DNA from 2 places in the Laedolimicola intestinihominis genome. Region 2 is predicted to be linked to the other one. Evidence: predicted binding sites of a transcription regulator. Region 2 holds the regulator's gene; the other holds the start of a gene.
What was found. Region 2 encodes HrcA, which represses chaperone genes, less so after heat shock. Its sites were predicted from a motif close to TGTTAGCACTCNNNNNNNNNGAGTGCTAACA; they were not measured.

Region 1: the regulator HrcA is predicted to act here: its motif matches at 8,897-8,927, upstream of WMO29_RS10170 (co-chaperone GroES).

Annotation. Positions count from the first base shown of each region.
Region 1 covers NZ_JBBMFE010000008.1:120,402-137,026, forward strand. The annotation lists gene WMO29_RS10130 (immunoglobulin-like domain-containing protein) at 1-366, opposite strand, end outside; gene WMO29_RS10135 (sigma-70 family RNA polymerase sigma factor) at 353-907, opposite strand; gene guaB (IMP dehydrogenase) at 1,112-2,566, opposite strand; gene WMO29_RS10145 (energy-coupling factor transporter transmembrane component T family protein) at 2,815-3,510, opposite strand; gene WMO29_RS10150 (ABC transporter ATP-binding protein) at 3,498-4,910, opposite strand; gene WMO29_RS10155 (ABC transporter substrate-binding protein) at 4,907-5,788, opposite strand; gene WMO29_RS10160 (ECF transporter S component) at 5,792-6,403, opposite strand; gene groL (chaperonin GroEL) at 6,835-8,457, opposite strand; gene WMO29_RS10170 (co-chaperone GroES) at 8,572-8,856, opposite strand; gene codY (GTP-sensing pleiotropic transcriptional regulator CodY) at 9,094-9,870, opposite strand; gene topA (type I DNA topoisomerase) at 10,015-12,090, opposite strand; gene dprA (DNA-processing protein DprA) at 12,138-13,223, opposite strand; gene WMO29_RS10190 (YifB family Mg chelatase-like AAA ATPase) at 13,228-14,775, opposite strand; gene WMO29_RS10195 (clostripain-related cysteine peptidase) at 14,988-16,625, opposite strand, start outside.
Region 2 covers NZ_JBBMFE010000012.1:30,012-46,636, reverse strand. The annotation lists partial or broken gene WMO29_RS12270 (cytosine permease) at 1-677, opposite strand, end outside; gene nifJ (pyruvate:ferredoxin (flavodoxin) oxidoreductase) at 933-4,481, opposite strand; gene WMO29_RS12260 (hypothetical protein) at 4,494-4,700, opposite strand; gene WMO29_RS12255 (hypothetical protein) at 4,808-5,029, shown strand; gene dnaJ (molecular chaperone DnaJ) at 5,127-6,290, opposite strand; gene dnaK (molecular chaperone DnaK) at 6,508-8,382, opposite strand; gene grpE (nucleotide exchange factor GrpE) at 8,427-9,032, opposite strand; gene hrcA (heat-inducible transcriptional repressor HrcA) at 9,049-10,083, opposite strand; gene clpB (ATP-dependent chaperone ClpB) at 10,535-13,117, shown strand; gene WMO29_RS12225 (ATP-binding protein) at 13,188-15,080, opposite strand; gene WMO29_RS12220 (MATE family efflux transporter) at 15,109-16,503, opposite strand; gene WMO29_RS12215 (phosphatase PAP2 family protein) at 16,500-16,625, opposite strand, start outside.

The DNA.
Region 1 (16,625 bases), on a different contig from region 2:
GCTGTCTTCCATGATGGATGCTGTCTCCGGAGCTGCCGTATCAGCTGTCCCGCTGCTCTTTTTTCCGCCTGCCAAAAACAGACCGGTGCAGACGCCGCTCACCACCAAAACCGCCAGGATACAAGCCGCAATCTTATTGAAGCTGTAGACAAATTCCCGCTGCGTAATGGTGTTTTTCTTCCGCTTCGGCTTACCGCCCGCATCCAGGAGCTCCTGCATGTTTTGCTGAAAATCTTCGGAATACCGGTGCATGCGCGCGATTTCCCGCTCCGACGGAATAAAGCTTAACTGTTCATCCATACATTCATCGAAGGCTTCCGCAAGCAGTTCTTTTTCCATTTCTTCTCTCTTCTTATCGTCCCGCACTGCCTGCTCCCTCCTTCGTCAGCATGAACTGAAGTTTTTTCCGTGCCCGGTAGTACCGCACGTTGACGGTTTTGGAAGAAATCCCCAGCAAATCACCAATTTCCCGGTCCGAAAGCCCGTGTACATACTTGTATTCGAAAATCACCCGGTAGTTCTCCTCCAACTCCAAAACGCTGGATACGATGGCGTTATAATTTTCCCGGGTTATGTACTGGCTTAGAGCGTCCGGCTCGCCGGTTGGAATCTCGTATTCCAGTTCTTCCATGGACAGCTCGCCCTTTTGCTTGCGCAGAATGTCAATGGCCTTGCTTTTCACAATCGTCATCAGAAACTTTCGGGTTTTGGAACTCTCGACAACCTCGATCTTGTCCAAATGTCTGGTCAGTGCCAGAAAGGTCTCCTGTACGGCGTCCTCCGCCAGATGATCGTCGCCCAGCATCTGGTTGGCCACATACCAGCAGAAATGCTGATACTGCTCATAGACCTCTGTAAATTTTTCTTTTTCGTCCTGGGTGTCCAGTATGGACAGGTACATCAGCATGCGCAGCTTCCTCCCGAAATCATGTTACATTTACTATAACGCAATCTGTTTACATTTTACTACAACAAATACTTAATTTTTTATGAATAGCCTGAAAATTTTTTCAAAACTCCGCGCAATCCCCACAGAGAAAAAGAAAAGCTGACATGAAATGCCAGCTTTTCCCTGAAAATTATTTTTAAGCTTTCTCTATATATCCGCTTTTTATGACTCAGTGCTGTAGTTCGGAGCCTCTTTGGTGATATGAATATCGTGAGGATGGCTCTCCTTCAGGGACGCCGCGGTAATCTTAATAAAGCGTCCTCTCTGCTTCAATTCCTCGATGGTCGGTGTTCCGCAGAGTCCCATACCGGAACGAAGTCCGCCCAGCATCTGGAAAATAGTGTCCTCCACGCTTCCCTTGTATGCCACACGGCCCTCTACACCTTCGGGAACCAGCTTCTTTGCTCCCTCCTGGAAATAGCGATCCTTGCTGCCGTTCTCCATAGCGGAGATAGAGCCCATGCCACGGTATACCTTGTATTTTCTTCCCTGGAACAGCTCGAACTCGCCGGGAGCCTCATCGCAGCCTGCGAACATGCTTCCCATCATGCAGACATTGGCGCCTGCGGCAATGGCCTTAGTAATATCTCCGGAGTATTTGATACCGCCGTCGGCGATAACCGGGACGCCATACTCCTTCGCTACCTCGTAGCAGTCCATAATCGCGCTGATCTGCGGTACGCCGATACCGGATACCACACGGGTGGTACAGATGGAGCCCGGTCCGATGCCAACCTTCACTGCGTCTGCTCCTGCTTCAATCAGATCCTTTGCAGCTTCGCCGGTAGCGATATTGCCTGCGATCAGCGGCAGTTCCGGATATGCTTCCTTGATCATCTTCAGGCAGCGGATAACGTTGGCAGAATGTCCATGGGAGGAATCCAGCACGATTACGTCTACCTGCGCCTTTACTAGGGCGTCCACACGCTCCAGCACATTGCTGGTGATACCTACGCCTGCGCCGCAGAGCAGTCTTCCCTTCGCGTCCTTGGCGGAATTCGGATACTTGATCTGCTTTTCAATATCCTTGATGGTGATTAAGCCCTTTAAATTGAAATCGTCGTCAACGATGGGCAGCTTCTCTTTTCTTGCCTTGGCCAGGATCGCCTTGGCTTCCTCCAGGGTAATACCTTCCTTTGCGGTAACCAGTCCCTCCGAGGTCATGGAATCCTTGATTTTCTTGGAAAAATCAGTCTCAAACTTCAGATCGCGGTTGGTGATGATACCTACCAGCTTCCGGCCCTCGGTGATCGGCACGCCGGAGATGCGGAACTTGGCCATCAGCTCGTTGGCATCTGCCAGGGTATGCTCCGGGGATAAATAAAACGGGTCGGTGATAACGCCGTTTTCAGAGCGCTTTACCTTATCCACTTCCTCTGCCTGCTTTTCGATAGACATATTCTTATGGATAATTCCGATACCACCCTGTCTTGCCATAGCGATCGCCATGCGATGCTCGGTAACGGTATCCATGCTGGCACTCATCATCGGAATGTTCAGCTTGATGGTTTTCGTCAGATGTGTGGTCAGATCCACCTGATTCGGAATCACCTCGGAATAGGACGGTACCAGAAGTACATCGTCAAAGGTAATGCTTTCTCCAATAATCTTACCCATTTTATTCTCTCCTCTCAAGTCATTGTTCTTCTATTCATTTGTGTCCGTGTGCGACGGTTATTGATAACTTATCTTAGCGAAAAGATTCTGAATTGTCAATACATTACAGAAGAAAAAAGAATACAAAAAAAGCTGTCGGAAAACAGCTTTTTTTGACTCATAAGTTTTTTTAATCACTGTACCCTTTTCTTTCCGATAAATGCTTCCAGCTTTACACATATGTCTTTACCGGGCGGACACGTATTGTTCTACGTAGAGCAGACAATTGTCAGACCCACACATAAAATCAGGAACAGCCAGTCCCGGGCATGTACCCGCACCTGCATGTATTCGGTCCGCTTCTCCTCTCCCGAAAAGCCCTTGGACTCCATGGCAATGGAAAGCTCCTCGGACCAACGGACGGATTTCACCAGCAAAGGCTTCAAAAGCGCCGGGGATATCGGGAACACCTTCAATCCCCTCGCCCGAAACGCCGCCCTGGTCCGCTTATATTCCTGTACCGCCTGTGGAAATACGCCCCAGGCTGCCAGAAGGCCGTAGGCCCAGACCTGCGGCAAATGAAACTGCTTTTCAAAGGACTTGACCATCAAAATCCGATCCGTGGTCAGAGTAAACAGGAAACCTACGCCCGCATAGGCCAACACCCGGCTCGCCTGAGCCACCCCGTTCCAGACCCGGGAATCGCTGATCAGAAAGTCTGCCGCCGCCACCGGCATGGACGCGTCAGCCGAAAACCGGTAGCCGGTAAAGAACATCCCCGTAGCTGCCAGCAAAATGGGCAGCATCAGAAGTCCCAGGGTCTTCAGGCGAACCTTTGACACCAGCAGAGCTGCCATGCAGAGGACGAACACCACCAGATTCAGCACTGGATTGTAGCGGAAGGCCAGTACAAAGGTCACGCACAACAGCGTCACAAATTTCATTGCCGGATTCAGTGTACGCATAGTCTGCCTCCCTTCAGTTCCAGTATCTCATCTGCATAATCCTTTGCCAGCTGCCGGTCGTGGGTGGAGAAAATCAGGGCCACACCATGCTCTCTGGCCTGTCGGCACAGGGCATCCATGATCGCCTTTGTGTTATTGCGGTCCTGGGCGTAGGTAGGTTCATCGCAGACCAGCACCTTACAGGGATAGGCCATCAGGGCCGCCACGCCAAGTCTGCGCTGCTGCCCCTGGCTCAGCATATAGGGAGAGATATCCCGATATCGCCAGAGCTTGATGCCGCGCAGGATTTCCTCCGTTTTCATCTCCGCGTCCTCCCGCTTTTTCAGACCCACCAGAATCTCCTCTTTCACCGTATCGCTTACAAACTGATCCTGGGGATTCTGGGTGACGAAACCGATTTTACCCCAATCCTGTTTCCGGAGCTTTCGAAGCTCCCGGCCTTCCAGCAACGCCTGTCCCTGATAGGAATAGAGGCCGGACAGTGCGCCGAAGAGACTGCTCTTTCCACAGCCGCTCTCACCCACAATGGCATAGATGCAGCCGGAACGAAATTCGGCATTTATATCTGTAAAAATATGGTTATTTCCATGTCTGAGTGCCAGATGCTCTAACCGCAGCACCACGTCGCCTGACTGCGCTTCCGGAAGCTTTGTCTCATAGGCCTCGCCCGGTACAATCACGCCAAGCTCCTTCAAAAGCGCCCCGTCCAGTGTATTTACATCCATGATTTCCGGCCGCAATACACCATTTTCCATAACCCGCACTTTATCCGCGATACCAAGCCAGTTCTCCAGCCGGTGATCCACCGCCAGAATGCCGATGCCCTTCGTCCGGTTCAGTTCTTTTAATTTGCCCGCAATCATCCGGGCGGAAGCGTCATCAATATTGGCAAAAGGCTCGTCAAGCAGGAGCCATTTGGGTGACAGCAGGGTCAGGCAGGCCAGCATAACCTTCTGACGTTCGCCGCCGGACAGGCTGTGAAGCGTCCGCTTTTTCAGGTGTGATATCTCACAGAAAGCCAGCGCTCCGTCTACTTTCTCCATCATCTCTTCCCGGGGCGTGCAGATATTTTCCAGGCAGAACAAAAGCTCATGCTCCACTGTATCCATGCAGAACTGCAGCTCCGGATTCTGGAACATCATGCCCACCAGGGCGCAGCGCTTCGATGCCGTCAGACTGTCCGGACGTACTCCTTCTACGCTGACGCTGCCGGAGCGCAAAATCCCGGCGCTGTGAGGGTAGATGCCCGCTGCCAGATAGAGCAGGGTGGATTTGCCACACCCGGAAGCGCCGGTGAGAATGGTAATCTCACCGGCATCAAATTCCGCACTTAAATCACAGAGAATATTCTTTCTGTCTTCAAAATAGGTAAATTCCAGATGTTCGACTTTTATACTCATGCTTCAAAATACTCGTTGGTAAATTCCTTCTCGGTTCTTCCGGAAATCACGCCGCACTCCACCAGGAAATCCGCCATACGGTTCCATCTCTGGGCGTCGATTCTGCCCCACCGGCCTTCCTTGTCAAGCAAAATCGGAGCCAGATGCTTCTGACTGCGGATAAGCAGAGACTCCGTAGCGTCTGCAGGCAGCATATCACGTACTTCCATAACGGTTTCTTCCGGATGCGCAGCCACCTCACGGTATGCCCGATCCAGGACCTTCAGGAAACGACGCACTGCATCCGGCTTTTCACGTAAGATTTTCTCGGAAGCCGCCATGGCCGGCGCGCAGAAATCAAAGATGGGATCCACATCGCCCAGGTTAAAGTAGTTAATCTCTTTTCCTGCCTCAAGCAGCACCTGATTTTCCCAATTCTCATAAACCCAGGTAGCGTCCGCCACATTGCCCAGGGTGGCTACGATATCGCCTACATCCAGATTTACCAGATTAATCTTATCGTAGTCGCCGCCGTCTGCTTCTACCACGCGACGAATCGCTGCGTGGAACCAGGCTGGGGTCCAGTGAGTCAGACGCTTGCCCTCCAGCTCTCTGGGGCGGGTGATGCCCGCCTCCTTCAGGGAGACGATACCGGAATCACATTTCTGGGTCATAACCGCAATACCGGTCAGGTTAATACCCCGCTCCCGGCACTCCAGCATAGCAATCTCCGGTCCGCAGACAAAATCTCCGCCGTGGAGCTCCATCTCGCCATGTACCTCACCGAAGATCTCCACATCCAGATCGGCCTCTTTGAACCAACCGCGCTTCTGCGCCAGCAGATAGCCTGTGTGATTTGTATTCGGGAACCAGTCCAGAACGACCTTTAACTTATCCATTTTTTAGTCCTCCTCGTCATATACCTTTCCGCTCTTTGCTTTCGCGCCGATGGCATAGCTCTTTACCACACCGGTCTTTGCCAGTCCGTCGCCAGCCAGCTTGCAGATCACGCCGGAGAATACGATGGCGCTTACGAAACGGACTGCCAGCTGCGCAATCAGAAGGCTCGGTGCCAGCGCAATGTAGTTCAGATAGTAAAGCTCATAACAGAAAATGAAGGCAGCGGAAAATACACTTGCCAGGGACATGCTCGCCAGATCCCATTTCTTATAACGGAATAAAGCGAATGCAAGCTCTGCACCTGCGCCCTGAATCAGTCCGGTCAATACAACGGTTACGCCGCCGGAATTGCCCATCAGAAGCTCTACTACGGAAGCCAGTACTTCTGCCACCAGAGCTACGCCCGGCTTACGGATGATGTAAGCAGCCAGTGTGGCAGCCATGAACCATACGCCATAGATGATTTCAAACGCGAAGTTGGAAAGTCCGGTCGGGGCAAGTACGGTAGAAAGCACAACGCCTCCGTCAAAAACAGCCAGGTAAATGGCTGAAAATACGACTCCCAAAATCGCCATCATGATGATGTCCTTCAATTCCCATTTCTTTGTTGTCATGTTACAGTTCCTCCTAATAGTATGTGTTAAACTGTGCCGCAAGAGGTTTTTGCGCAAAAAAACGCCCGGCCTACGCCGGGCGGATTTATCGCATATCTTTTAAAAATCTACTCCCTACGATGGCATTATCCAACAGGTTTTACGGGTCATGGACAGCCTCAGTCCAAATCTCAGCCGGCTTCCGCCAGCACCCCTATGCTTGTTGTTCAGTTTCCTAGTAGAGTATAGCATGGTTTGGGGGAGGATGCAAGGGGGGATATTGACCCCGGGAGAAAACAAGCACCCCCGCGGCAGGATAAATCCTGCCGCGGGGGTGCTTGTTTTTCTTCCTTGGGCTTATATTCGAAAACCACTTACGTGGTTTTCTCATTAACACATCTGATGAAACCAAATGCCCGGCTATGCCGGGCGCTTGGTTTCCTGCTGATGTGTTACATCATTCCGCCCATTCCGCCGCCTGCGGGCATTGCGGGTGTCTCTTCTTTGATATTTGCTACACAGCTCTCGGTTGTCAGGAAGGTAGCTGCTACGCTGGTTGCGTTCTGCAGTGCGCTTCTTGTTACCTTTGCAGGATCAAGAATTCCTGCTTCTACCATGTTCACATACTCTTCATGCAGTGCGTCGAAGCCGATTCCCGGCTCGCTCTCTCTTACCTTGTTGATGATAACTGCGCCTTCCAGTCCTGCGTTTGCGGAAATATGGAACAGCGGCGCTTCCAGTGCTTTCAGGATAACCTTTACACCGGTCTTCTCATCGCCCTCTACTGTATCAAGCAGCTTTGCTACCTTCTTGGTTGCATGGATATATGCGGATCCGCCGCCGCCGATGATACCTTCCTCTACAGCTGCCTTGGTTGCTGCCAGAGCATCCTCCATACGAAGCTTTGCTTCCTTCATCTCAGTCTCGGTTGCAGCGCCGACACGGATAACTGCTACGCCGCCAGCCAGCTTTGCAAGTCTCTCCTGCAGCTTCTCACGGTCGAAGTCGGACTTGGTCTCCTCGATCTGCGCACGAATCTGTGCGATTCTCTGCTGGATATCTTCCTTGGAGCCTGCGCCCTCAGCGATGATAGTATTCTCTTTCTGAATCTTAACAGATTTGGCTGTACCAAGATCCTCGAGTTTTGCATCCTTAAGTTCACGGCCAAGCTCCTCGGAGATTACATTTGCGCCTGTCAGAATAGCGATATCACGCAGCATCTCTTTTCTTCTGTCGCCGTAACCCGGTGCTTTTACACCTACAACGGTGAAGGTTCCACGCAGCTTGTTCATAACCAAAGTGGTCAGAGCTTCGCCCTCGATGTCCTCTGCAATAATCAGGAGCTTTCTGCCGCACTGTACGATCTGCTCCAGCAACGGAAGGATTTCCTGTGTGGTGGAGATCTTCTTATCGGTAATCAGGATATACGGATTATCCAGAACTGCTTCCATTTTCTCCATATCCGTTGCCATGTATGCGGAAATATATCCTCTGTCGAACTGCATACCTTCTACCAGGTCCAGCTCAGTCTTCATGGTCTTGGACTCCTCGATAGTGATAACACCGTCGTTGGTCACCTTTTCCATAGCGTCAGCAACCATGTTGCCAACTTCTTCGTCTCCAGAGGAAACTGCTGCAACTCTCGCGATCTGATGCTTTCCGGTAACCGGGCTGCTCATCTCTTTGATCGCCTCTACTGCCGCGTCTGTTGCTTTCTTCATACCCTTTCTCAGGACAATCGGGTTTGCGCCTGCCGCCAGGTTCTTCATGCCTTCATGAATCATAGCCTGTGCCAGAACCGTTGCGGTGGTTGTACCATCACCTGCTACATCATTGGTCTTGGTCGCTACCTCTCTTACCAGCTGAGCGCCCATGTTCTCAAACGGATCCTCAAGCTCGATCTCTTTTGCGATGGTCACACCATCATTTGTGATAAGGGGTGCGCCGTACTGCTTATCCAGTACTACGTTTCTTCCCTTTGGTCCGATTGTTACTCTTACGGTATCCGCAAGCTTATTAACTCCAGCTTCCAGTGCTTTTCTGGCCTCTACGCCGTATTTGATTTCCTTAGCCATTTCTGATTCCTCCAGTTTCTTTTTCAGATTTTTATATCATTATTCGGTCATATCCTGACGGATATGCACGCTCCGCTCAGGATGCCATTCGGCAAAGAATAATATCTTTCGATATTACTCTACAATTGCAAGGATGTCATTCTGCTTTACAATCATGTACTCTTCGTCGCCAAGCTTTACTTCATTTCCGGCATACTTGGAATAGATAACCTTATCGCCAACCTTTACGTGCATGGTAACTTCTTTTCCATCTACCATTCCACCAGGTCCTACTGCTACGACCTCAGCCTGCTGCGGCTTCTCCTGAGACTTGCTTGCCAGAATGATTCCGGATGCGGTAGTCTCCTCTGCTTCAAACTGCTTCAGTACAACTCTGTCTCCCAACGGTACTAACTTCATTTCTATTCCTCCTTGGATTTTCATCTTATCCTCATTTTATTATTAGCACTCGTTCAATATGAGTGCTAACTTACGGTTATTATATTAAATCTTTCCAGAAAATTTGTCAACCGCTTTTTTGGATTTTATGCTTTTTTTAGAAACTACGATGGAATTTCCTATTACATAAAAACAGTGCAGAAATCGTTCTTTTTGAATCTTTTTCTGCACTGTAATCGTATTCTCATTTTGGAAGCCTTATGATTCTTTCTTTAATTTCGCCAACTCATCGAATACCACATCGTTCACTACTTTAATGTAGGTTCCCTTCATTCCGGAGGAACGGGACTCAATGACGCCTGCACTCTCGAATTTCCGAAGGGCGTTGACGATGACGGAACGGGTGATGCCCACGCTGTCAGCGATACGGCTGGCTACCAGGATACCTTCGTTGCCCTTCAGCTCCTCGAAGATATGGGTAATAGCCTCCAGCTCCGAGAATGACAGGGTGCTGATGGCGGATTTTACAATCTGGACCTTTCTCTTCTCTTCCTCGTTCTCCTCATTGACAGAACGCATCATTTCCAGACCTACAACGGTGGTGCCGTACTCGCTTAAGATAATGTCGTCGATATCGTACTGCTCTTTGTATTTATACAGGAACAGGGTTCCCAGACGCTCGCCTGCGATATCAATCGGAGTAATGATAGCCTGATAATCGCGAACATTCTCGGATTCAAAGCCCAGGGTCTGCAGATTCACGTTCTCCTTGGTGGACAGGATACTTAAGAGGCGCTCGTTCAGCGCTTCGTCAATATGCGCGCCAACTTCATCTACGATCAGCTCCTGAATCTCCTCCACACCTTCACAATGGCTGATACCCAGCACTTTACCCTTCTTACTGATAACCAGAATATTAGAATTCAGAATTTCTGTCAGCACCTCACAGATATCGTTGAATACCACTTTACTGGAATTGTTATTGTGCAGCAGCTTATTGATCTTTCTTGTTTTATCCAATAATTGTACGCTCACTCTGTTCCCTCCATCGTATTTTAGTTCCCGAAAGCGTTCTTTTTCTACCTTTTCGCTTTATTTTTTCAATAACTCGGAATTTATATGAATTTTATCACAATTCTATCCATTTTTCAATCTATATTTTCAAAGTTTTCTGACTACTCACTTCTCATCCTGTTTCTTCAGCATTACATGGCCGCAGGTTTCATTGGCGCAGACCAGCTTGCTGCCCTTTTCTACCATATAACTGCCGCAGACCGGGCATTTTTCCTTCGAAGGCTTCTGCCAGGACATGAAATCACATTCCGGATTATTCTCACAGCCGTAATATTTTCTTCCCTTCTTGGTTCTGCGAAGTACCACGTCCTTGCCGCATTTCGGGCACGGTACGCCGATTTTTTCCAGATATGGCTTGGTATTGCGGCACTCCGGGAAGCCCGGGCAAGCAAGGAAACGGCCATGGGGACCGTATTTGATAACCATATGACGGCCGCACTCCTCGCAGACCACGTCAGTTACCTCATCCTCAATCTTTACCTCTTTCAGCTCTTTTTCCGCTGCCTCAACCGCTTTTTCCAAATCCGGGTAGAAATTCTCTACAACCGTCTTCCAGTTGACGGTTCCCTCTTCAACGCAGTCCAGAAGTCCTTCCATATTAGCCGTAAAATCAGTCTCCACGATGGTGGGGAAGGCCTGCTTCATCATATTGTTAACGACCTCACCCAGTTCGGTCAGATACAGGTTCTTATTTTCCTTTGACACATAACGGCGGGCGATAATCGTCGTAATCGTCGGCGCATAGGTGCTGGGACGTCCGATACCCAGCTCCTCCAGGGTCTTTACCAGCGCTGCCTCTGTATAGTGAGCCGGCGGCTGTGTGAAATGCTGTTTGCTCTCAAATTCCTTCAGCGAAAGTTTCGTATCCTTACTGAATCCTTTCAGGAGACGGCTGTCTCCCTCTTTTTCCTCATCCTGCACATAAACCGCCATGAAACCGTCGAAGGTCACCCGGGACGCAGACATGGTGAAACGGTATTTGCCTCCGTCTATCTTCACGGAAGAGGTCTCATAGACTGCGTCCGCCATCTGGCTGGCTGCAAACCGTTTCCAGATCAGCTGATACAGGCGGAACTGCTCTCTGGTCAGGGAATCCTTCACAGCAGCCGGTGTCCGGGACAGATCCGTGGGGCGAATTGCCTCATGGGCGTCCTGAATCTTCTTGCCGCTGGTCTTGGCGCTCTGACCTTTGGATGTATAATTTTCTCCGTAATTGGAAGCAATGTATTCATGCGCCGCCTTCGCTGCTTCCTCCGATACACGGGTAGAATCGGTACGCAGGTAAGAAATCAGCGCCACCGTGCCACTGCCCTTAATATCCACACCCTCGTAAAGCTGCTGTGCCACGCTCATGGTCTTCTGGGTGGAAAAGTTCAGGGTTTTGGAAGCCTCCTGCTGCAGGGTACTGGTTGTAAAAGGAAGGGGCGCTTTTTTCACTCGCTCGCCGTTCTTCACCTCACTGACCTCATAGGAGACGCCATCCAGCTCCTTCAGGATCTGCTCCATCTCTTCTTTGGACTTCACAGTCATTTTACCGTCCTTCGTGCCGTAGAAATGGGCCTGCAGCGGCTTTTTACCGCCGTCCGCCAGAAAATCCGCGTCCAATGTCCAGTACTCTTCCGGTACAAACGCATTGATCTCTTCCTCCCGATCCGCAATCAGACGGAGTGCCACAGATTGTACGCGGCCTGCGCTTAAACCTCTTTTTACCTTCGCCCAGAGAATCGGGCTGATACGGTAACCTACCATACGGTCCAGCATCCGACGGGCCTGCTGGGCATTGACCAGATCCATGTCGATCTCACGGGCATTTTTTAAGGATTCCTTTACCGCACTCTTGGTAATCTCGTTAAAGGTAATCCGGTACATTTTCTTCGGGTCCAGCTTCAGCGCCTGGGACAGATGCCAGGAAATCGCCTCGCCTTCCCGGTCAGGGTCGGTTGCAAGATATACTTTATCTGCTTTCTTCGCTTCTTTGCGCAGCTTAGCAAGAATATCACCCTTGCCGCGAATGGTAATGTATTTGGGTTCGTAGTCGTGCTCCGCATCGAAACCCAGCTGGCTCTTGGGCAAATCTCTTACATGTCCCTGGGACGCCAGCACCTCATAGTTGGATCCCAGAAATTTCTTGATGGTTTTTACCTTTGCGGGAGACTCCACGATAACCAGATTCTTTGCCATAATACTTACTCTCTTTCTTTGATATCCGCTGTCTGCTGCAAATGCTCTTAAGAAAGCGTATAATAATTTTTATATACTTCTTTGGCATAGCCTTTCATTTGCAGTTTTGTCATAACGCTCAAGGTCTCTCCGGGCGTAAGTCCTGTTTTCGCGCAGATCTCCGCCAGGCTCTGAGCCTGCAAGCGTAAACAACTATACACCAAATTTTCAGACCTTTCAAGCACAATTTTATTTTCTTGCATTTTTTTCCTGTTAAATCCCGGTAAAATATGGAGAACTTCTAACAGCTGTTCCGGTGAAATGGCGATCCCGGCTCCCTGTCTTATCAGGTTATTACAGCCGGCGCTTAAGGCCTCTCCCAGGGGTCCCGGGGCCGCATAGACTTCCTTTCCCTGCTCCAGCCCATAATCGGCGGTAATAAGAGAGCCGCTTTTCTCCCTTGCTTCTATTATAAGTACCAGATCCGACATGCCGCTTAAGATCCGGTTTCTTAATGGGAAATAATATTTCAGAGGCCGGACGCCCGGTGGACACTCGGAAATGATTCCGCCCCGCCGTTCCAGTTCCATATAAATATCCCGGTTGGATTCCGGATAGCACATGTCCGCTCCGCCTGCCAGCACCGCAAAGGTCGCGCCATCCTTTTTCAATGCCCCGTAATGGCTGTAAGCGTCGATACCCCGGGCCATGCCACTTAAAATCTGTACCCCAGCTGCCGCCAGCTCCCCACCGAACCACTGGGACAGATTGCGGCCATACGTGGTACAGTCCCGGGCTCCCACAATGGCGACTGCAGATTTTTCTTCCTCAGGAAGCTTTCCCCGGACAAAGAGACCACAGGGCGCGTCCGGAATTGTGCCGAGCCGCTTGGGATAGCGGGGATCTTCGATACTTAAAAAGGTAAGATTAAGCCGCTGCAGGCGCTCCGCTTCCCGGTTAAAGTCCCATTTTTTCCGGTTTACGGCCAGTATCGTCAGTTTCTCCTGATTCGAGGGAAAACTTTCCGTCAGCTCCTGTTCTTTGCTGTGAAAAACCCGCTCAGGCGTTCCATATTTTTCCAGTAATTTATGTTCCAGGCCGGGAGCGTAAAAGAGGCTGCTGCAAAACCACTGCCAGTAATTTTTCTCTGCCATCCTTCTATATCCCCTTCATCCATAAATTCCGATCGGGCGGCCTGTATCCCAACGCCTCCAATATATGCCTTTCTTCTATCTGTTCTTTTCCTTCCAAATCCGCAATGGTTCTGGCCACCCGGACAATCCTATGATATGCCCGGGCGCTTAAATTTAATGCATCAAAGGCGTCCCCCAACAGCTCTTTTTCCTTTTTCCCAAGCCCACAGTATTTTTCTGTATCGCCTGCGCCAAGCTGGGCGTTGAATCGTGCCTTCAATCCCAGGTAACGCTCTTTTTGTATCTCATGGGCCTGCTCCACCCGAGTGCGAATCTCCGCCGTGGATTCCTCCTTTCCGGTCTGCTGCAGGGCGTCGAACCCCACCGGAGAAACATTGGCGCAGATGTCGATCCGATCTAACAAAGGCTGAGACAGCTTTCCCAGATATCGAATCACATCCCGCTGGGCGCAGCAGCAGCGGTTCCTGTCCGGATAATAGCCGCAGGCGCAGGGATTCATGGCCGCCACCAGCATGAAATCCGCCGGAAATGTATAGATTCCCGCCGTTCGGCTGATACAGATCCGCTTCTCCTCCAGAGGCTGGCGCAAAATCTCCAGGGCAGCCCGGCGAAATTCCGGCAGCTCATCTAAAAAAAGGATTCCTTTGGAGCTCAGGGATACTTCCCCCGGTCCGGGGATCCGACCGCCGCCAGCCAGGGCCTCCGCCGTGGTGGTGTGATGGGGTGAACGGAAGGGACGCTTTAAAAGCAGAGACCCCCGCTCCGGCAGCAATCCCGCGATACTGTAAATTTTTGTAATCTCCAGGCTTTCTTCCAGGGACAGTCTTGGCAGAATTCCCGGAATCCTTCGGGCAATCATGGTTTTACCAGAGCCTGGCGGACCAATCATCAGAAAATTGTGCATGCCCGCGGCTGCAATTTCTGCCGCCCGCTTCACTTCTGTCTGTCCATATATCTGGGCAAAATCCTCCTGTCCTTCACTTTCCGCCGCCTGTTCAGAGAACAGTGCGTCCACATCTACAACCGTCTTTCCGGCCTGTTCCGGATGTTGTAAGATTTCTATTAATTCCTTAAGCTTTGACACACCCACAACTTCCATATCCCGAAATACCGCTCCCTCACGGGCATTCACAGCAGGAACGATACAGCGACGAAGCCCCAGTTTTTTTGCCTTTTCCACCAGTGCCAGCACGCCGGAGACACCCAGTACCTGACCGCTCAGGCTTAACTCGCCCACAATCATCAAGCCATCCAGATTTCCGGCAGGAATCTTCTCCATTGCTCCCAAAACTGCGGCAGCCACTGCCAAGTCAAACCTGGAACCTTCCTTTCGGATGCTGGCCGGGGCCAGATTCACAGTAATACGCTTCGTCGGAAGCGGATAACCGGTATTGCGCAGGGCCGTCCGCACCCGATCTGCCGCTTCCCGCACCTCCGACGCCAGATAGCCCACCATCAGAAAGCCCGGCATACCTTCGCTTACATCTGCCTCCACACGAACCGGATAACCCTCCACGCCGCCGATAGCCGCCGATAAAACCTTACAAAACAAAAGATTTCCTCCACTTCTTCCCCTTTATTCTCTTTTTCTTCTGTAATATATGGAAACCCCCGGAGACTTCCGGAACAATCTGAGAAAAGCATATCGCATTTTCGAAAAAAAATCTGCTGTTTTATTCTTTTTTTATTTTTTTCGGCAATGTTCACAACCTGTTTCACACAAAAGGAACGGCTGCGCTGCCGCGCCGCCGCCCTTCTCTCTGCTTATTCGTATACGGTTGTCGTAATTTCGCCCCCTGCACAGTCAAAGAAAACCGCGTCAGAGTAAGCGTAATTGTCCATGGCGTCACGCATCTCATAAACCATGGAATAAGAGCCGTCCGGCAGTTCCATTTCGCCAAAGGCTGTGTCCGCTGTCACCGTGAAGGTATCCGCTGTATAAGCCTCGAATTCATCCTCGCCGCTGACGCTGGCCATATACCAGATGGTGGTCAGCTCATCACCCTCTTCCAGCAGACGCAGCTCCTTGTCTGCCATGCCGCTGTCGTCGATACCCTGGCGCGCGCCCAGGATACTCCACTCCTCGGTATTGAAATCGTATACTACCTGAAGGTTATAAGCCTCACCGTTCAGAAGAACCGGTACGGCATACAGATTGTAATCTTCACTCTCGTAGCTTAACTCCATATAAGCCAGATTGCCGTCGATGCTTCCCCAGACATTGCGGAAATTGTCGTAAAAGATACCGTTGTCCCAATCTGCTTCCATATCGTTATCCGTACCCAGAAGCAGCATCATGTCATTTCCCTCATCCACATAATAGAGAGAGAAGCCGATGCCCGCCAGGATATCATTGGCCTCCGGTCCCAGGGTCAGATAGGATACGCCGTCCCCGTTCACTTCCAGCGCTTTGCCGTCCCAGTCCACACTCAGCAGATTTTCCACGGTCGGAAGTTCCGTGAAATCCATATCGGCAATGTATTTCATACCCGAATCATCCAACTCGCCGGTCAGCTCATAAGCATAGAAATATTTGAAAGCAAGACCTGCTCCTACGCCTGCGTAACCGTTGAAATCATTGACATCACCATTGTAGGAATAGTAACAGGAAAGACCGGTCGCCTCACTGCGGTACTGGCCGCCCACCTGATAAAGCACACACGCATCCAGGGCGTCCAGCACACTCTGGGCGGATCCAAGCATGCCGGAGCTTTGGCGGGCCATATGGCCCAAATCCACCATATTCGTATAACCCTGCTCCTTGGTATTTCCACCATAATTCTCGCTCTGGGAAGCCGCACGGGCAAACTGGGAGAAAAAGGCCGGATCGGTGCAGGCCGCGGACAGCGCCTCCGCGCCAAAGGTCTCATAAGCCTTAAGAAGCGGGCCTACCCTGGATAAATCTGTCAGAGAAAGCGTCGTATTATCCTGGGTTCCTACTTCCTCGCAGCCGGCATAATAGGCGTCGCAAATGATTTTTCCAAGTTCTTCTCCGTCCATATCCGGATTTTCTGCCAAGGCTCCTACCCACTGAGAATAATACCAGCCATTGGCTGGCTCTGTCTCTTCGGAAGCCACCAGGTAATGTGCCAGATCGGAAAACGTGTTGGCCACATCCACGGTCGCCATCAGGCAGGTATCGAATCCAACCAGCTCCAGCGGCTGCTCCTCTTCCGAAGGCTCCCAGACGCTGGAAAATGCCGCGTACATCTCATCCAGAGTTAGTGAGTCATAACCATAAATTTCATCAAAAGAAGCGCCGGACACCGAGCCGCCGCCGTGATTCCAGAATACCACTGCCGTCTTTTCCGCCGGGTAATTGGTCTCCGCAAAGCTTAAGAAATCCGCCAGAGTCTCTGCGTCTCCCATGCTGGCAGAGGGCTGCTCGTCCACCAGATTCAG
Region 2 (16,625 bases):
CCTAAAGTAAATCCCAGTGTCACGCCAATGGTTGAGTCCTTCACTGTTTTGGAATATCTGGTAAAGTCCTGCACAATAGACACACCTACAATGAAGCTGCCGACCATCAGAGAGACTGCCGTAGCGAAGGACATCTTCATTGTCGGAGCGGCACCCAAAATCTCTCCTGCCGGAACCATTACAAAGGTTTTGACCACACCGAACAGAATCAGTGCGAACAGAAGAGGAACACCTATCTAGGAAAGCATTTTAATTCCTTTGTATCCGACAATCGCGGTAATCATCATCAGAAGTCCACCTACGATAATGCAGAACGTGGTATTTACTTCCATTCCTGCCGCTAATTTGAACACACTGGAAATGCTGCTTCCGAAAAAGGTACACTGATAACCAAACCATCCCATATTACACAGTGCAACAATAATTCCAAATACCATTGCGCCATATTTTCCAAAGGTGAAACGGGAAGAAACTGTGGAAGAAAGACCGCTCTTTATTCCGATAGCTCCGCAAAGCGCTCCGATAATAGTCAGAATCACACCGCCGATTAATACAGCTGCTACCGTAGGCCAGAAGCCCAGACCCAGAGCAATCTGTCCGCCCAGTGTAAACGCCGTCAGGCAAAAACCAACGCCCAGCCATACAAACACCTGTGATTTCCACGTGTTTTTCTTGTCATCGGGAACCGGACTAAATTCATAGTCGTTGAAAACTTCCGTGGATTCTGCTGTACCTAATACATTTTTGTTTTTTCTCTACATATTTTTACATTTTATGTATATGAAGTAAATTTTTTTGTAGAAAAAATGCTATTCTTCAATTTCGACGAAATTTCCTGTATATCAAAAAAAATCCGGCAGAAGTACGGTTTCCCGTATCTCTGCCGGATTCTTATTTATCTCGTTATGCTTTTTGGCACGCTGACGAAAGGATTACTCCTCTGTCTTCTTCGGAGCGTACAGATCGCCCAGGCTCTTCAGATACTCGTATCTTGCCTTCGCGTTCTCCTCAGCCTCTGCGAACAGCTTCTCAGCTCTTTCCGGATTAGCACGTACCAGAGAGTTGTAACGAACCTCTCCGTTCAGGAACTCCTTGTAGTCGCCTGTCGGCTCCTTGCTGTCCAGAGTGAACGCGCTCTTGCCCTCAGCCGGAGCTGCCGGGTTGAAGCGGAAGCAGTGCCAGTAACCAGCCTTAACAGCCAGCTCTTCCTCTGTCTGAGCCTTGCTCATGCCCTTCTTGATACCATGGTTGATACACGGAGCGTAAGCGATGATCAGGGACGGTCCCGGATATGCCTCAGCCTCTGCGATTGCCTTTACACACTGGTTGTAATCAGCACCCATAGCGATGGAAGCAACATATACATAGCCGTAGCTCATAGCGATGGAAGCCATATCCTTCTTCTTAACGTCCTTACCGCCTGCTGCAAACTGTGCGATAGCACCGGTCTGGGTAGACTTGGATGCCTGTCCGCCTGTATTGGAGTAAACCTCGGTATCGAATACCATAATGTTGATGTCCTTGCCGCTTGCAAGTACATGGTCAACGCCGCCGAAGCCGATATCGTATGCCCAGCCGTCACCACCGAAGATCCACTGAGACTTCTTAGCCAGGAAGTCCTTATCCTTCAGGATCTCCTGAGCAGCGTCACATCCGCATGCCTCCAGAGCAGCTACCAGCTTGTCTGTAGCAGTTCCGTTGGTTGCGCCTACGCCGTAGGTATTCAGCCACTCCTGAGCAGCAGCCTTCACATCATCGTTCGCTGTCTCCATAAGAGCCTCAACCTTAGCCTTCAGTCCGCCTCTGACAGCGTTCTGAGCCAGGCTCATACCATAACCGAACTCAGCTGCATCCTCGAACAGGGAGTTGGACCATGCAGGACCCTGACCCTTCTGATTTACCGTGTACGGTGTGGACGGTGAGGAGTTACCCCAGATAGAGGAGCATCCTGTTGCGTTTGCGATATACATTCTGTCGCCGAACAGCTGTGTGATCAGCTTTGCGTACGGAGTCTCACCACAGCCTGCGCATGCGCCTGAGAACTCGAGCAGCGGAGTCTTGAACTGGCTTCCCTTTACAGTAGCCTCTTTAAACTTCGCGATAACGTCTGTCTTCTCCGGCAGAGTAACTGCATAATCAAAGTTCTTCTGCTCTGCAACATTTGCTTCCATGTTCTCCATTGCAAGTGCCTTAGCACCCTTCTTGCCCGGGCAGACATTTACACAGGAACCGCAGCCTGTACAGTCAAGTGCGGATACTACCATAGAGAACTTGTAATCTGCCATACCGGTCATCGGAACCATCTTCATTCCTTCCGGAGCAGCTGCTGCCTCAGCCTCTGTCAGGGCTACCGGACGGATAACTGCATGCGGGCAGACATAGGAACAACGGTTACACTGGATACAGTTCTCCGCATTCCATACCGGGATATCTACTGCGATACCACGCTTCTCGTAAGCAGAGGAACCGCTGGGAGTTGTACCGTCTACGTAATCCTTGAATGCGGATACCGGAAGAGAGTTACCCTCCTGTGCGTTTACCTTTGCCTGAATATCATTTACAAAGTTTACAACGTCGCCGCGGCCGTTCTCTGCATGTGTGAAGTCCAGTCCCTCGTCAGCTGCGTTCTTCCAGCTCTCCGGAACGGTAATCTCAACAACCTGCTTAGCGCCTGCGTCGATAGCGTCGTAGTTCATCTGAACGATGGCGTCACCCTTTCTACCGTAGGTAGCCTTTGCAGCAGCCTTCATCAGCTCGATAGCCTGCTCCTCCGGAATGATGTTCGCCAGCTTGAAGAATGCAGACTGCAAAACGGTGTTGATACGTCCACCCAGTCCGATCTCCTTACCAATCTTAATACCGTCGATCACATAGAACTTGATGTTGTGGTTCGCGATGAAGCTCTTAACCTGTCCCGGCAGATGCTTCTCGATGCCTTCCATATCCCACGGACAGTTCAGCAGGAAGGTACCGCCGTCTACCAGCTCCTGTACCATGTTGTACTTACGTACATAGGACGGGTTGTGGCATGCTACGAAGTTTGCCTTGTGAATCAGGTATGTAGACTTAATCGGGCTCTTACCGAAACGGAGGTGAGACATGGTCACACCGCCGGACTTCTTGGAGTCATAATCGAAGTAAGCCTGTGCGTACATATCTGTATTGTCGCCGATGATCTTGATGGAGTTCTTATTAGCGCCTACAGTACCGTCTGCGCCCAGTCCCCAGAACTTGCAGTTGATGGTTCCTGCCGGAGTTGTTACCAGCGGAGCACCTGTCTCAAGAGAAAGTCCGGTAACATCATCGACAATACCGATGGTGAACTTCTGCTTGGTATCATTCTTGTATACAGCAACAATCTGTGCCGGTGTGGTATCCTTGGATCCCAGTCCGTAACGGCCTGTGAATACCGGTGTATCGTTGAACTTGGTTCCCTTCAGGGCTGCTACTACATCCAGGTACAGCGGCTCGCCAAGAGCTCCCGGCTCCTTGGTTCTGTCAAGAACGGTAATCTTCTTTACGCTCTCCGGAATAGCTGCTACCAGTGCCTCTGCGCTGAACGGACGGTACAGACGTACCTTTACAACGCCGACCTTCTCACCTGCTGCTACCAGATAGTCGATGGTCTCTTCAATGGTATCGCATACAGAACCCATAGCTACGATAACGTGCTCTGCGTCTGCTGCTCCGTAGTAGTTGAACAGCTTGTAGTCTGTTCCAATCTTCTCATTTACTTTATCCATGTACTCCTGTACGATAGCCGGCATAGCATCGTAGTAGGGGTTACATGCCTCTCTTGCCTGGAAGAAGATATCCGGGTTCTGTGCAGAACCTCTCTGGCAGGGATGGTTCGGGTTCAGGGCATTCTTTCTGAACGCGTCGATTGCATCCATGTCAACCATATCCTTCAGATCCTCGTAATCCCATGTCTCGATCTTCTGGATCTCGTGGGATGTACGGAATCCGTCGAAGAAGTTGATGAACGGAATCTTACCCTTGATCGCTGCGCAGTGTGCAACCGGAGTCAGGTCCATAACTTCCTGTACGCTGGACTCGCAAAGCATTGCAACACCGGTCTGACGACAGGCATATACGTCGGAATGGTCACCGAAGATGGACAGTGCGTGGCTTGCAAGCGCACGAGCGGATACGTTGAATACGCCCGGAAGCTGCTCACCAGCTACTTTGTAAAGGTTCGGGATCATCAGAAGAAGTCCCTGAGATGCTGTGAAGGTAGTAGTCAGAGCACCTGCTGCCAGAGATCCGTGAACAGCACCTGCTGCTCCAGCCTCAGACTGCATCTCGGTAACCTGTACGGTCTGTCCGAAGATATTGGTTCTTCCCTGTGTAGCCCATTCGTCAGTAGCTTCTGCCATAACAGATGACGGTGTAATCGGATAGATAGCTGCAACATCAGAGTACGCATATGATACATGCGCTGCTGCATGGTTTCCATCCATGGTCTTCATTTTTCTAGCCATGATATTTCCTCCTTATTTTATCAGCCCTGGCAAGGCATTTTTGATATCTTCATACATAGCTGATTGTAACATATTGGTTGGCGGTTGTCCATTTGATTGTTGTATTTTTTGATGTACATTTGCGGATTCTGAGAATTTTTGTTGTACATTGTCACGATAATTTTTCCACATAGCAGACAGCTTTTTCTGTCTCTTATTGTCCGGTTCTGTCTTTACCATATTTTTCCTTGATTTGTTTGGATTTGTATGATATTGTGAATTTATTGTACGGGATACCGGATTTCTGACGATTCCTGTATAAAATGTAATGAAAGAGGGATTCCCGAATGACCGATGAATATTATGAGCTGATTTATGATAAGGCGCGCTCCTACGGAATTGCGGAAGGGAAGGCAGAATGTATTCTGGAGACCCTGTCCGATTACGGAGAAGTACCCTTACGGATCCGCGAGCAGATTCTGACCCAGCGAAACAGCGCGCAGCTGAACCGGTGGTTTTCGCTGGCCCGGCAGGTACATACCATAGACGCCTTTACGAACCGGATGTAAGCGAAATGTCGCAGCACTCCCTTTATTTCTCAGGATCGCAAAACAGCGTGTTATCAGAAATGAGATAACACGCTGTCTCTTTTTATCTTACGCCGGATTACTCGTCCAGCGCCTCTTTCATTTTATCAAAAAAGCCTTTCTTTCCTTTACCCGGCTTCTCCGGATTCTTACCGTTCACAATATCATCGTAAGCGCGCAGGGCTTCTTTCGCATCCTTACTTAAATCTGTCGGCACCTGTACCACCAACGTCACATAATGATCGCCGCGGGTGTTCTTATTGCGCAGGGACGGTACGCCCTTGCCTTTCAGACGCACGCGGGTGTCGGTCTGGGTTCCGGCCTTCACATCATACTCCACCTCACCATCCACGGTCTTGATGCGGACGGTGCCGCCGAGCGCCGCCGTGGCGAAGCTGATGGGAGCCGTGGAGTAGATATTCATATCCTGCCGCTGGAAAATCGGGTGACGGGCCACGATAACCTCAACCAGCAGATCGCCTCTGGGACCGCCGTTAACCCCCGGCTCTCCCTTTCCACGGATACGGATGCTCTGGCCGTTGTCGATACCTGCCGGTACCGTAACAGAAATCTTTTTCTTGCTGGCAATATAACCGGTGCCGTAGCAGTCCGGACACTTTTCTTTGATGATTTTACCGGTTCCGTTACAATCCGGACAGGGACGCACGTTCTGCACCATGCCGAACATGGACTGCTGGGTGTATACCACCTGTCCCTTGCCGCCGCATTTCGGACAGGTCACCGGGGAGGTACCCGGCTTCGCGCCGGTTCCATGGCAGCTGCTGCACTCATCCTTCAAAGTCAGCTCGATCTCCTTATCACAGCCAAAAACTGCTTCCTCGAAGGTCACGCGTACCTGTGTACGTAAGTTTGCCCCCTGCATGGGGCCATTGTTGGCACGTCTGCCGCGGCCGCCGCCGAAGAGATCACCGAAGATGTCTCCAAAGATATCTCCCATATCCGCGCCGTTGAAATCAAAGCCGCCGAAGCCGCCTGCACCGCCTGCGCCTCCTTCAAATGCCGCATGACCAAACTGGTCGTACTGACGTCTCTTGTCCGGATCGCTTAAGACTGCGTACGCCTCGGAAGCCTCTTTGAATTTCACTTCCGCTTCTTTATCGCCGGGGTTCATATCCGGGTGGTATTTCTTTGCCAGCTGACGGTACGCCTTCTTAATAGTGGCGTCGTCCGCGTTCTTGTCTACGCCCAGAACCTCGTAGTAATCTCTCTTCTGCTCTGCCATTTTTTCTATCTTCCTTTATACCTTTTCTCAATTGCTTTGCGGTAAAGCCTCTAAAAGAATCCTGCTTTGCAGGATTCTACGCCTGGAAGGCTTCTTGCATATCAGATTTCTGATATGCAAGAAAGGCTCCTTCGAGCCTTTCTTGGATTCTTTTCTTTCAAGCCTGCCTTTCAATATAGCGCAACGCCCATTTTCTGTCAAGCCTGATTCTTTTTTATTAAACCTCTCTGTAGTCGCCGTCTACGACATCATCAGAAGCGCCTGCGCCTGTTCCGGTGCCTGCTCCCATATCCGGTCCTGCCTGGCCTGCCGCACCCTGTGCTGCCTGGGCCTGCTCATATACCTTTGCAAATACCTTTTGTGCCGCGTTCATCAGCTTTTCCTTGCCATTCTTCAGCTCATCTAAGTCTGCGTCAGAAATATCAGTCTGATCCTTGGTTCTCTCCAGAACTGCCTTCAAGGAAGTAAGCTCTGCCTCTACTGCGGACTTGTCGGCCGGATCAACCTGTGCGCCAACCTCCTCCAGTGCCTTCTCGGTCTGGAATACCATGGAGTCCGCGTCGTTTCTCGCGTCGATGGCTTCCTTACGCTTCTTATCCTGAGCCTCGAACTCAGCAGCTTCCTTCACTGCCTTATCGATGTCACTGTCAGACATATTGGAGCCTGCGGTGATGGTGATATGCTGCTCCTTGCCGGTACCCAGATCCTTTGCGGATACATTTACAATACCGTTTGCGTCAATATCGAAGGTAACCTCAATCTGCGGAACACCACGTCTTGCGGGCGGGATTCCATCCAGACGGAACTGACCGAGAGACTTGTTGTCCTTCGCGAACTGACGCTCACCCTGTACGACGTTGATATCTACGGCTGTCTGGTTGTCAGCTGCGGTAGAGAAGATCTGGCTCTTCTTGGTCGGGATGGTTGTGTTACGCTCAATCAGACGGGTTGCGATACCGCCCATGGTCTCGATGGACAGAGACAACGGAGTAACATCCAGAAGAAGGATATCGCCTGCGCCTGCGTCGCCTGCCAGCTTACCACCCTGAATGGAAGCACCGATAGCCACGCACTCATCCGGGTTCAGAGATTTGCTGGGCTCATGGCCGGTCAGCTGTTTTACCTTGTCCTGTACGGCCGGAATACGTGTGGAACCGCCTACCAGCAGTACCTTGCCAAGCTCGGAAGCTGTAATGCCTGCATCCTTCAGCGCTGCCTGAACCGGTCCTGCGGTACGCTCTACCAGATCGTGGGTCAGCTCGTCGAATTTTGCTCTTGTCAGGTTCATATCGAAATGCTTCGGTCCCTCAGCGGTTGCTGTGATGAACGGAAGGTTGATGTTAGTTGTGGTTGCGCTGGAAAGCTCCTTCTTCGCCTTCTCTGCGGCCTCTTTCAGTCTCTGCATAGCCATCTTGTCACCGGACAGGTCTACACCCTCGGTGCGCTTGAACTCTGCAAGCATGTAATCTACAATCTTCTTATCGAAGTCGTCGCCGCCCAGACGGTTGTCGCCTGCGGTAGCCAGAACCTCGATAACGCCGTCGCCAATCTCGATGATAGATACATCGAAGGTACCGCCGCCCAGGTCGTATACCATGATCTTCTGCTCTTTCTCATTGTCCAAGCCGTATGCCAGTGCCGCAGCGGTCGGCTCGTTGATGATACGCTTTACATCCAGGCCTGCAATCTTACCTGCATCCTTGGTTGCCTGTCTCTGTGCGTCGTTGAAGTATGCCGGTACCGTAATAACTGCCTCGGTAACCTTCTCGCCCAGATAGTTCTCTGCGTCTGCTTTCAGCTTCTGCAGAATCATAGCGGAAATCTCCTGCGGAGTGTACTGCTTTCCGTCGATGTTTACTTTGTGATCGGTACCCATCTCTCTCTTAATAGAAGAAATGGTTTTCTCGGAGTTGGTAACTGCCTGACGCTTTGCCGGCTCGCCTACCAGTCTCTCGCCTGTCTTTGTAAATGCCACTACAGACGGTGTGGTTCTTGCTCCCTCTGTATTTGCTACTACTACGGGCTTACCACCCTCCATAACTGCTACGCAGCTGTTTGTTGTTCCTAAGTCGATACCAATAATCTTGCTCATAATAGAGACCTCCTCAATGTATTCTGATTGTAAAATGTAATTTCTTAGTTTGCGACTTTTACCATGCTGTGACGGATTACCGTATCCTTGTACATGTAACCCTTCTGGAATTCCTCGGCTACTACATTTTCGCCAAGCTCTTCATCCTCCACGTGCATCACTGCGTTGTGGTAATTCGGGTCAAACTCCCCGCCCACTGCCTCGATGGGTTCTACACCCAGATCGGTCAGAGTGGTCATCAGCTGGCTGTATATCTTATCCATACCTACGATGACCGGATTTTCTTTCTGATCCTCAGGTACAGATGCAAGACCGCGTTCAAAATTGTCTACCACCGGAAGGATTTTCTCGATGACATCCCGGGCTCCCACTTCATACATGTGGGACTTCTCCTTCTCGGTTCTCTTTCGGAAGTTATCGAATTCGGCCATCTGGCGCTTTACGCGATCCTCAAGCTCCTCGATTTTCTCTTCCATCTTGTCTTTTTTCTTTTTCTTCTTCAGCATCTCCGGCTCCTCTCCGGCTTCTGTCTCCTCCGGTTTCTCGCCGCCGGTGCTTTCTTTTTCTTCGGAAGCTTCTTCTGCTTTCACAGTTTCTTCTTCCTTTGCTTCTTCATTCTGAAGCTCTTCGTTTTTGATTTCCTGTTCCACGGGTTCTTGCCCCTTTCTATTTCTTATTTCTATTGTAAATCTCGTCCAGCTGCTCAGTCAGGGTCTTCAGCGTCTTCAATACATTCTCGTAATCCATTCGCTTGGGACCGATGATTCCGATGGTTCCCTGCAAGCCCTCGCCCAATTCGTAAGTAGCAGTGACTACACTGCAGTCCTTCATGGACTGTATGGGTGTCTCCTGTCCGATGTAAACCTGGATGCCTTTGCTGTCACTGTTCTCCAGTGTCTGATTTACCAGGTCAGACAGCTGCTGCTTTTCCTCGAAGGTGCTGATCAGCTCGCTTGCTTTGCCGTTATCGGAAAGCTCCGGATAGCGGAAGATGTTGGTCGCTCCTGAGGTATATATCTCTACCTCGTCCTCGGAGTGGATGACTTCTGCCACCGCATCAATGACGCTGCCCACCAGCTCGCTGTGGATACCTGCCTGCTCTTTCAGATTCTGAATCATCGCCAGATTAATTTCCTCAATGGACAGGCCGTTCAGTACACTGTTCAACAGGATATTCAGCTTCAGGACTGTCTCCTGGTCGAGCTCCTCGGTCACGTCGATGACTTTGTTGCGGACAATGTTTCCTTCTATCATAATAACTGTAAGGATCTGCGTCGCGTTGACTTTGGAGAGCTGGATGAACTTCAGCTTGTTCCTGTGATAAGTGGGGGCCGATACCATGGTAGCATAATTGGTATTGGCAGCCAGGACCTTCACAACCTGCTTCAATACCTGCTCCATCTTATCGGTTCGCTCAATCATCAGGTCTTTCAGCTCCTGTACCTCGTGATTCTTCTCTTCCAGAATACGATCCACGTATAAGCGGTATCCTTTATCAGAAGGAATTCGTCCGGCTGAGGTATGGGGCTGCACGATGTAACCCATCTCCTCCAGGTCTGACATTTCATTTCGAATCGTCGCGGAGCTCAGATTCAAATCTGAGTATTTGGAAATGGTTCTGGAACCTACCGGCTCGCCCGTCTCCATATAGTTACGGATGATTGCCTGAAGGATTTTCTGTTTTCTCTCATCCAGTTCCATTTCGTTCACCTCTTCTTTACTGGTTTCTTTTCATTTCTTTGTTGCTTTTATCTATTAGCACTCTGCCCTCTCGAGTGCTAACATTAAGATAGCACTATGATTTTGGTTTGTCAAGCGGGTTTATAGTTTTTTTAGAAATCTTTTTTGCTTTCCTTTATATAAGGTAAGAAAAACGGACGGAGAGAAAAGGAACCGGGGCGGGCTTACCCTCACTCCCCCGTTTTGCACTATATAATTAAGTAGTCTGACACTTTATAGATTTTTTATAAATTATTTTCAAAAAAGTACTTGATCTTTTCTTTCAGCAGTGTTATAAATGGGTACAGAAAAAGAAAAAGGCCCTGTATCAGATATGGAAATGTATTTGATGCCGGGACTTTCTTTTTTATATTTTATTATTTTAACAACATATTTTACCAATATAACTTAGAAGAAGAAAGGAGTCAGATTTATGAACATCAGCAAATTTACACAGAAATCCATTCAAGCTGTAAACGAACTGGAAAAGCTGGCCTATGAGTATGGCAATCAGGAGATTGAACAGGAACATCTTCTGATGAGTCTGCTCCGTCAGGAGGACAGTCTGATCTTGAAGCTTGTCGCGAAGATGGGCATCGACCAGAATCTGTTTCTGAATGGCGTGGAACAGGCATTAAATAAGAGAGTAAAGGTTTCCGGCGGACAGCCCTATATCGGTCAGTATTTAAATAAGGTACTGATCAGCGCTGAGGATGTGGCAAAGCAGATGGGCGATGAGTACGTCTCTGTAGAGCATCTGTTTCTGGCCATGTTAAATGACCCCAGTCCTTCTGTAAAGGAGCTGTTCCGGGAATACGGCATTACCAGGGATCGTTTTCTGCAGGCGCTGTCCTCTGTGAGAGGCAACCAGCGTGTAACCAGTGACAATCCGGAGGCTACCTATGATACTTTAAGTAAATATGGTTCTGACCTGGTGGAAAAGGCACGGGAGCAGAAGCTTGACCCGGTCATCGGTCGTGACGCGGAGATCCGGAATGTGATTCGGATTCTGTCCCGTAAGACCAAGAATAACCCGGTTTTAATCGGTGAACCCGGCGTCGGCAAGACCGCCGTTGTGGAGGGTTTGGCACAGCGTATCGTGCGGGGCGATGTACCGGAGGGTCTAAAGGACAAGAAGGTATTTTCCCTGGATATGGGCGCGCTGGTGGCCGGCGCCAAGTACCGCGGCGAATTTGAGGAGCGTCTGAAAGCCGTTCTGGAGGAGGTCCGGAAGAGCGAGGGCAAGATCATCCTCTTCATCGATGAGCTGCACCTGATTGTGGGCGCAGGCAAGACCGACGGAGCTATGGACGCCGGCAATATGCTGAAGCCTATGCTGGCCCGTGGCGAGCTGCACTGTATCGGCGCCACCACTCTGGATGAGTACCGTCAGTACATTGAAAAGGATCCTGCGCTGGAGCGTCGTTTCCAACCGGTTATGGTTGACGAGCCGACGGTGGAGGATACCATTTCCATTCTGCGTGGTCTGAAGGATCGGTATGAAGTGTTCCATGGGGTGAAGATTACGGACGCCGCCCTCGTAGCTGCCGCTACCCTCTCCAACCGTTATATCTCCGACCGTTTTCTGCCGGATAAGGCCATCGACCTGGTTGACGAGGCCTGTGCGCTGATTAAGACGGAGCTGGATTCCATGCCGACAGAGCTTGACGAGCTGCGGCGTAAGATTATGCAGCTGGAGATCGAAGAGGCAGCCCTGAAGAAGGAGACCGACCGCTTAAGTCAGGAGCGTCTGGAGCATCTGCAGAAGGAGCTTGCGGAGCTGCGTGATCAGTTCAATACCCAGAAAGCACAGTGGGATAATGAAAAAACTTCCGTGGAGCGACTGCAGAAGCTCCGTGAGGAGATTGAGGATATCAATAAGCAGATTCAGACTGCCCAGCAGAATTACGACCTGAATAAGGCCGCTGAGCTGCAGTATGGCAAGCTGCCTGCTCTGCAGAAGGAACTTTCTGAGGAAGAGGAGAAAATCAGCAAAAAGGATTTGTCGCTGGTTCACGAAGCTGTCACTGAGGATGAAATTTCCCGTATCGTGTCCCGTTGGACCGGTATTCCGGTGGCAAAGCTGACTGAGAGTGAACGGAACAAGACCCTGCATCTGGACGATGAGCTGCATAAGCGTGTCGTAGGTCAGGATGAGGCAGTCACTCTGGTATCCGAAGCCATCATCCGTTCCAAGGCCGGTATTAAGGATCCCACGAAGCCCATCGGTTCGTTCCTGTTCCTTGGCCCCACCGGCGTCGGCAAGACCGAGCTTGCGAAGGCTCTGGCTGCCAGTCTCTTTGACGACGAGTCCAATATGGTGCGTATCGATATGAGTGAGTACATGGAGAAGTATTCTGTGTCCCGTCTTATCGGAGCTCCTCCCGGATATGTAGGCTACGAGGAAGGCGGTCAGCTGACGGAGGCTGTTCGTAGGAAGCCCTATTCCGTTGTCCTGTTTGATGAAATTGAAAAGGCCCATCCGGACGTATTCAATGTACTCTTACAGGTACTGGACGACGGACGTATCACCGATTCGCAGGGACGGACCGTGGACTTTAAGAACACAATTCTGATTATGACCTCGAATATCGGTTCCTCCTATCTGCTGGACGGCATCGACGAGAACGGCAGCATCAAGCCGGAGGCTCAGACTCTGGTTATGAATGACCTGCGCGCTCATTTCCGTCCGGAATTTCTGAACCGACTGGATGAGACCATTCTCTTCAAGCCGCTGACCAAGAGCAACATCACGCGGATCATTGATTTGTTACTGAAGGAACTGAATGAGCGTCTGGCTGACCGGGAGCTTTCCCTGGAGCTGACCGACGCTGCCAGGACCTTCATCGCAGACCACGGCTTCAATCCGGTCTATGGCGCCCGTCCGCTGAAACGGTACATGCAGAAGCATGTGGAGACACTGGCTGCCAAGTTAATCCTGGGCGGTGAGATTTCCACCGGAGCAACCATTGTGATCGATGTGGAGGGCGACGGCCTGACTGCAAGAGTCAAATAATTTCTGAATGAAAGAACTCGCGGATGACCTTTTGGTCTTCCGCGAGTTCTTTTGTAAAAATAAGAATCTTCTATTTTTTCTTCACATATCCATGAATCATCCGCGCCAGCTTCCCGTAATCCAGCGGCTTACTTAAGTGTTCGTTGACGCCCGCTTCCCGGCTTTTCTCAATGTCTTCCGTGAAGGCATTGGCGGTCATGGCAAAAATGGGAATGGACGCTGCGTCCGGCCGCTCCATGGCACGTATCTGCTTCGTAGCCATAAGGCCGTTCATCACAGGCATCATCACATCCATCAGAATGATATCGTAAGTCCCCGCCGGGTTTTCCCGGAACCGGTCGACCGCCTGCTGTCCGTCGCCGGCCCAGGTCACGGACGCGCCCTTTTCCTTCAGCATGGCTGCAGCGATTTCCATATTCAGCTCATTGTCCTCTACCAGAAGTACATGCAGGCCGGACAAATCATCCTCTGTATTCTCTGCTTCTCTTTTCTTCTGTATCTCCTCTTTCCCTGTCTGCCGGAAATGAAACCGCAGCTGCACCGCCGTTCCCTCTCCGGGCTCACTTTCGATGGTCACAGTTCCGTCCAGCAAATCCGTCAGCTTCTTCACAATCGCCAGGCCAAGTCCTGCGCCCGCAGCGCCGCCGACTGACGAGCTGCGTTCCTGTTCAAAGGCTTCAAAGATATGCTCCTGAAATTCTTTGCTGATACCGATCCCCGTATCCTGAATCCGGAACCCATATTCCGAAGTTCCATCGTTTTCCGGAACCTCCGTTACAAAAAATATAATTTTTCCGCCGGCCGGTGTAAACTTTACCGCATTATTGATGATATTAACCAGAATCCGCTGCAGCTTTCCTTCGTCACAGTGTACATACGGATCCGCCACTTCCTGCCAGATCGTAAGGGCAATTCCTTTCTGTTCGACAGACGGGAGAAATAGCGTTTCCATATCTTTCACCAGCGCCGTCAAATCAATATCACTTTCTTCCAGCTCCAGCTTGCCATTTTCAATCCGGGTCAGATCCAGTACGTCGTTAATCAGATTCAGAAGCACCTGACCGGAATTCTTGATTTTTCCCACCGCATTGACTACCTGCGCCTCATCCCCGGGATTCCGGTCAATCATATCCGTGAATCCCAAAATGGCATTGATGGGAGTACGGATATCATGGGACATATTTGCCAGAAAGATCGTTTTTACTCTTCCGGCCTCAACCGCCTGCCGGGACGCTTTCTTTTCCAGCTCCAACGCTTCCTTCAGACTTTCGTTATAGCGCTCTTCCTTCATGCTTTTCTGTCGATCCGCCATGAAAAGATACGCAAACAGCGTTCCCAGCACCAGACAGAAGGGCTGAAACGGATAAGTCATCCGCAGGGGAATCAGGTATGTATTAGCCAGAACCGCCGCGAACGGAATCGTAGACAGCAGCAGGGACTGCAAAAGATACGGCTCCTTTTCGTACATTTTGTGATAGAGAATATAAATGCCATTTATAAAAGCTTCCAGATAATAGAACAGATTGATGACCGTAAAAAGTTCAAATCCACTGCCCCGGACATAGTCTCCCGTGTCTGTGATATACCAGACATAGCCATTATCAGGGGACATTACAACCATGACAAGCAGAATGATAAGCGGAAGCTTCTCCACTATCTGAAACCACCGTCCATGAGGCACATTGGTATAACTGCGGACAAACAGCTGCCATATGAACGGCGTGATCACATAGACCAGGAAAAACAGGAAGATAACAATCTGAAACCCCGGCTCCTGATTTCTTCCCTCCAGAAAGTCGACCGCAAAGCCCGCGTCCAGCAACACATAGAGCACTACTGTGATATCCAGCACCTGATACATGCGCTTCATTTTCTCCTGCTTCATATCGTTGCAGATCTTCACGAATAAAATCAGCAGTATAATGATCATAAATACGGTACTGGTCAGATAATTGGCAACCATTTTTCACGCTCCAAAGACATTAATAGAATTATTGTACCACATTTCGGGTATGAGAAAAAGACTTTTTTCGCCGCCCGTCTGATGGGGAACAGCTTTTCAGCCATCCATAGGCAATGGTACAGATCATCACGGACAACATCGAACCCGCCGCCGTGGCAAGTCCCATGGGCAGGAGGCTCATGGGGAACAGCTTTGACATCAAATACGCGCCCGGAATACGCACCAGCACAATGGCCGCAATATTGTGCAGGAAAGACAGCTCTGAACGTCCACAGGCACAGAAATAACCACTGAAGCTGAAATGAATTCCCGCGAACATACAGTCAAAAATATAACCACGGAAGTACCAGCCGCCCTGCATCACCACGGCTGCGTCCTTCGAGAACAGGCCGACCACCGGATTTGCGATAAACTGAACCAGAACCGCCATAAAAAGGCCAAACCCTGTAGCTATGAAGATGGCGTAACGCAGTGTCTTCCTTGCCCGCTCTTCCTCTCCGGCGCCGATATTCTGGGCGCAGAGAGCCGATACTGTAGACAGCATCGAAGAGGGCACCAGGAACACAAAGCTGATGATTTTCTCCACGATTCCCACCGCTGCCGCATCCGTGAGTCCGCGGCGGTTCGCGATAACGGTAATCAGGATAAAGGACACCTGAATCAGACCGTCCTGCATTGCCACCGGAAGACCAATGCGAAGAAGCTGTCCCATGGCTGTGCCCCTGGGCTTCAGATCTGATTTTTTCATGGTAAGCCCGGTATCCCGCCGCCTAATGGCCCAGAAGGCAATCAAAACACTGACTGTCTGAGACAGGGTCGTACCAAGGGCTGCGCCCGCAGGTCCCATATGGAAGGCTCCCATGAACAGATAATCTAATACGATATTGACGCCACAGGCGATGGCGATAAAGTACATAGGACTTTTCGAGTCACCCAGGCCCCGGAAAATGGAACTGATCACATTGTAGGCAGTGATAAAGGGAATACCGATAAAACAAATCGTCAGATACTGAATCGTACCTGCCACAGCCTCCTCCGGCGTGGAAATCAGCGCCACAATGGGCCGCACCAGCACTGTCAGCAGCACCATCAGCGCCACCGATACGCCCAGGAACAGTACGACGGTATTGCCAATGGCCTCGCCGGCCCGCTTTTTATCCCGGGCTCCTACGGCCTGTCCGATACTGACCGTGGTTCCCATGGCCAGACCTACCAGAATCACAGTCAGCATATGCATCACCTGGCTTCCCAGAGACACCGCCGTGGTGGCTGCCGTTCCGTCAAACTGACCGATGATAAAAAGATCCGCCATGCCATACAGGGTCTGCAGAAAATAGGACAGCAGATAGGGCAGGGAAAAGTATAAAATATTGCTCAGCACGCTGCCGGAATTAAAATCTCGCGCTTTCTCACATTTTCTCATCGGAGCTTCCCTCCCGTCAGCTTCCAGGCCACAAATCCGGCCGCGCATCCGATCACCACTCCGCCCAGTACATCTGTGGGGAAATGTACCCCCAGATAAATCCGGGAAAATCCAATCAGCGA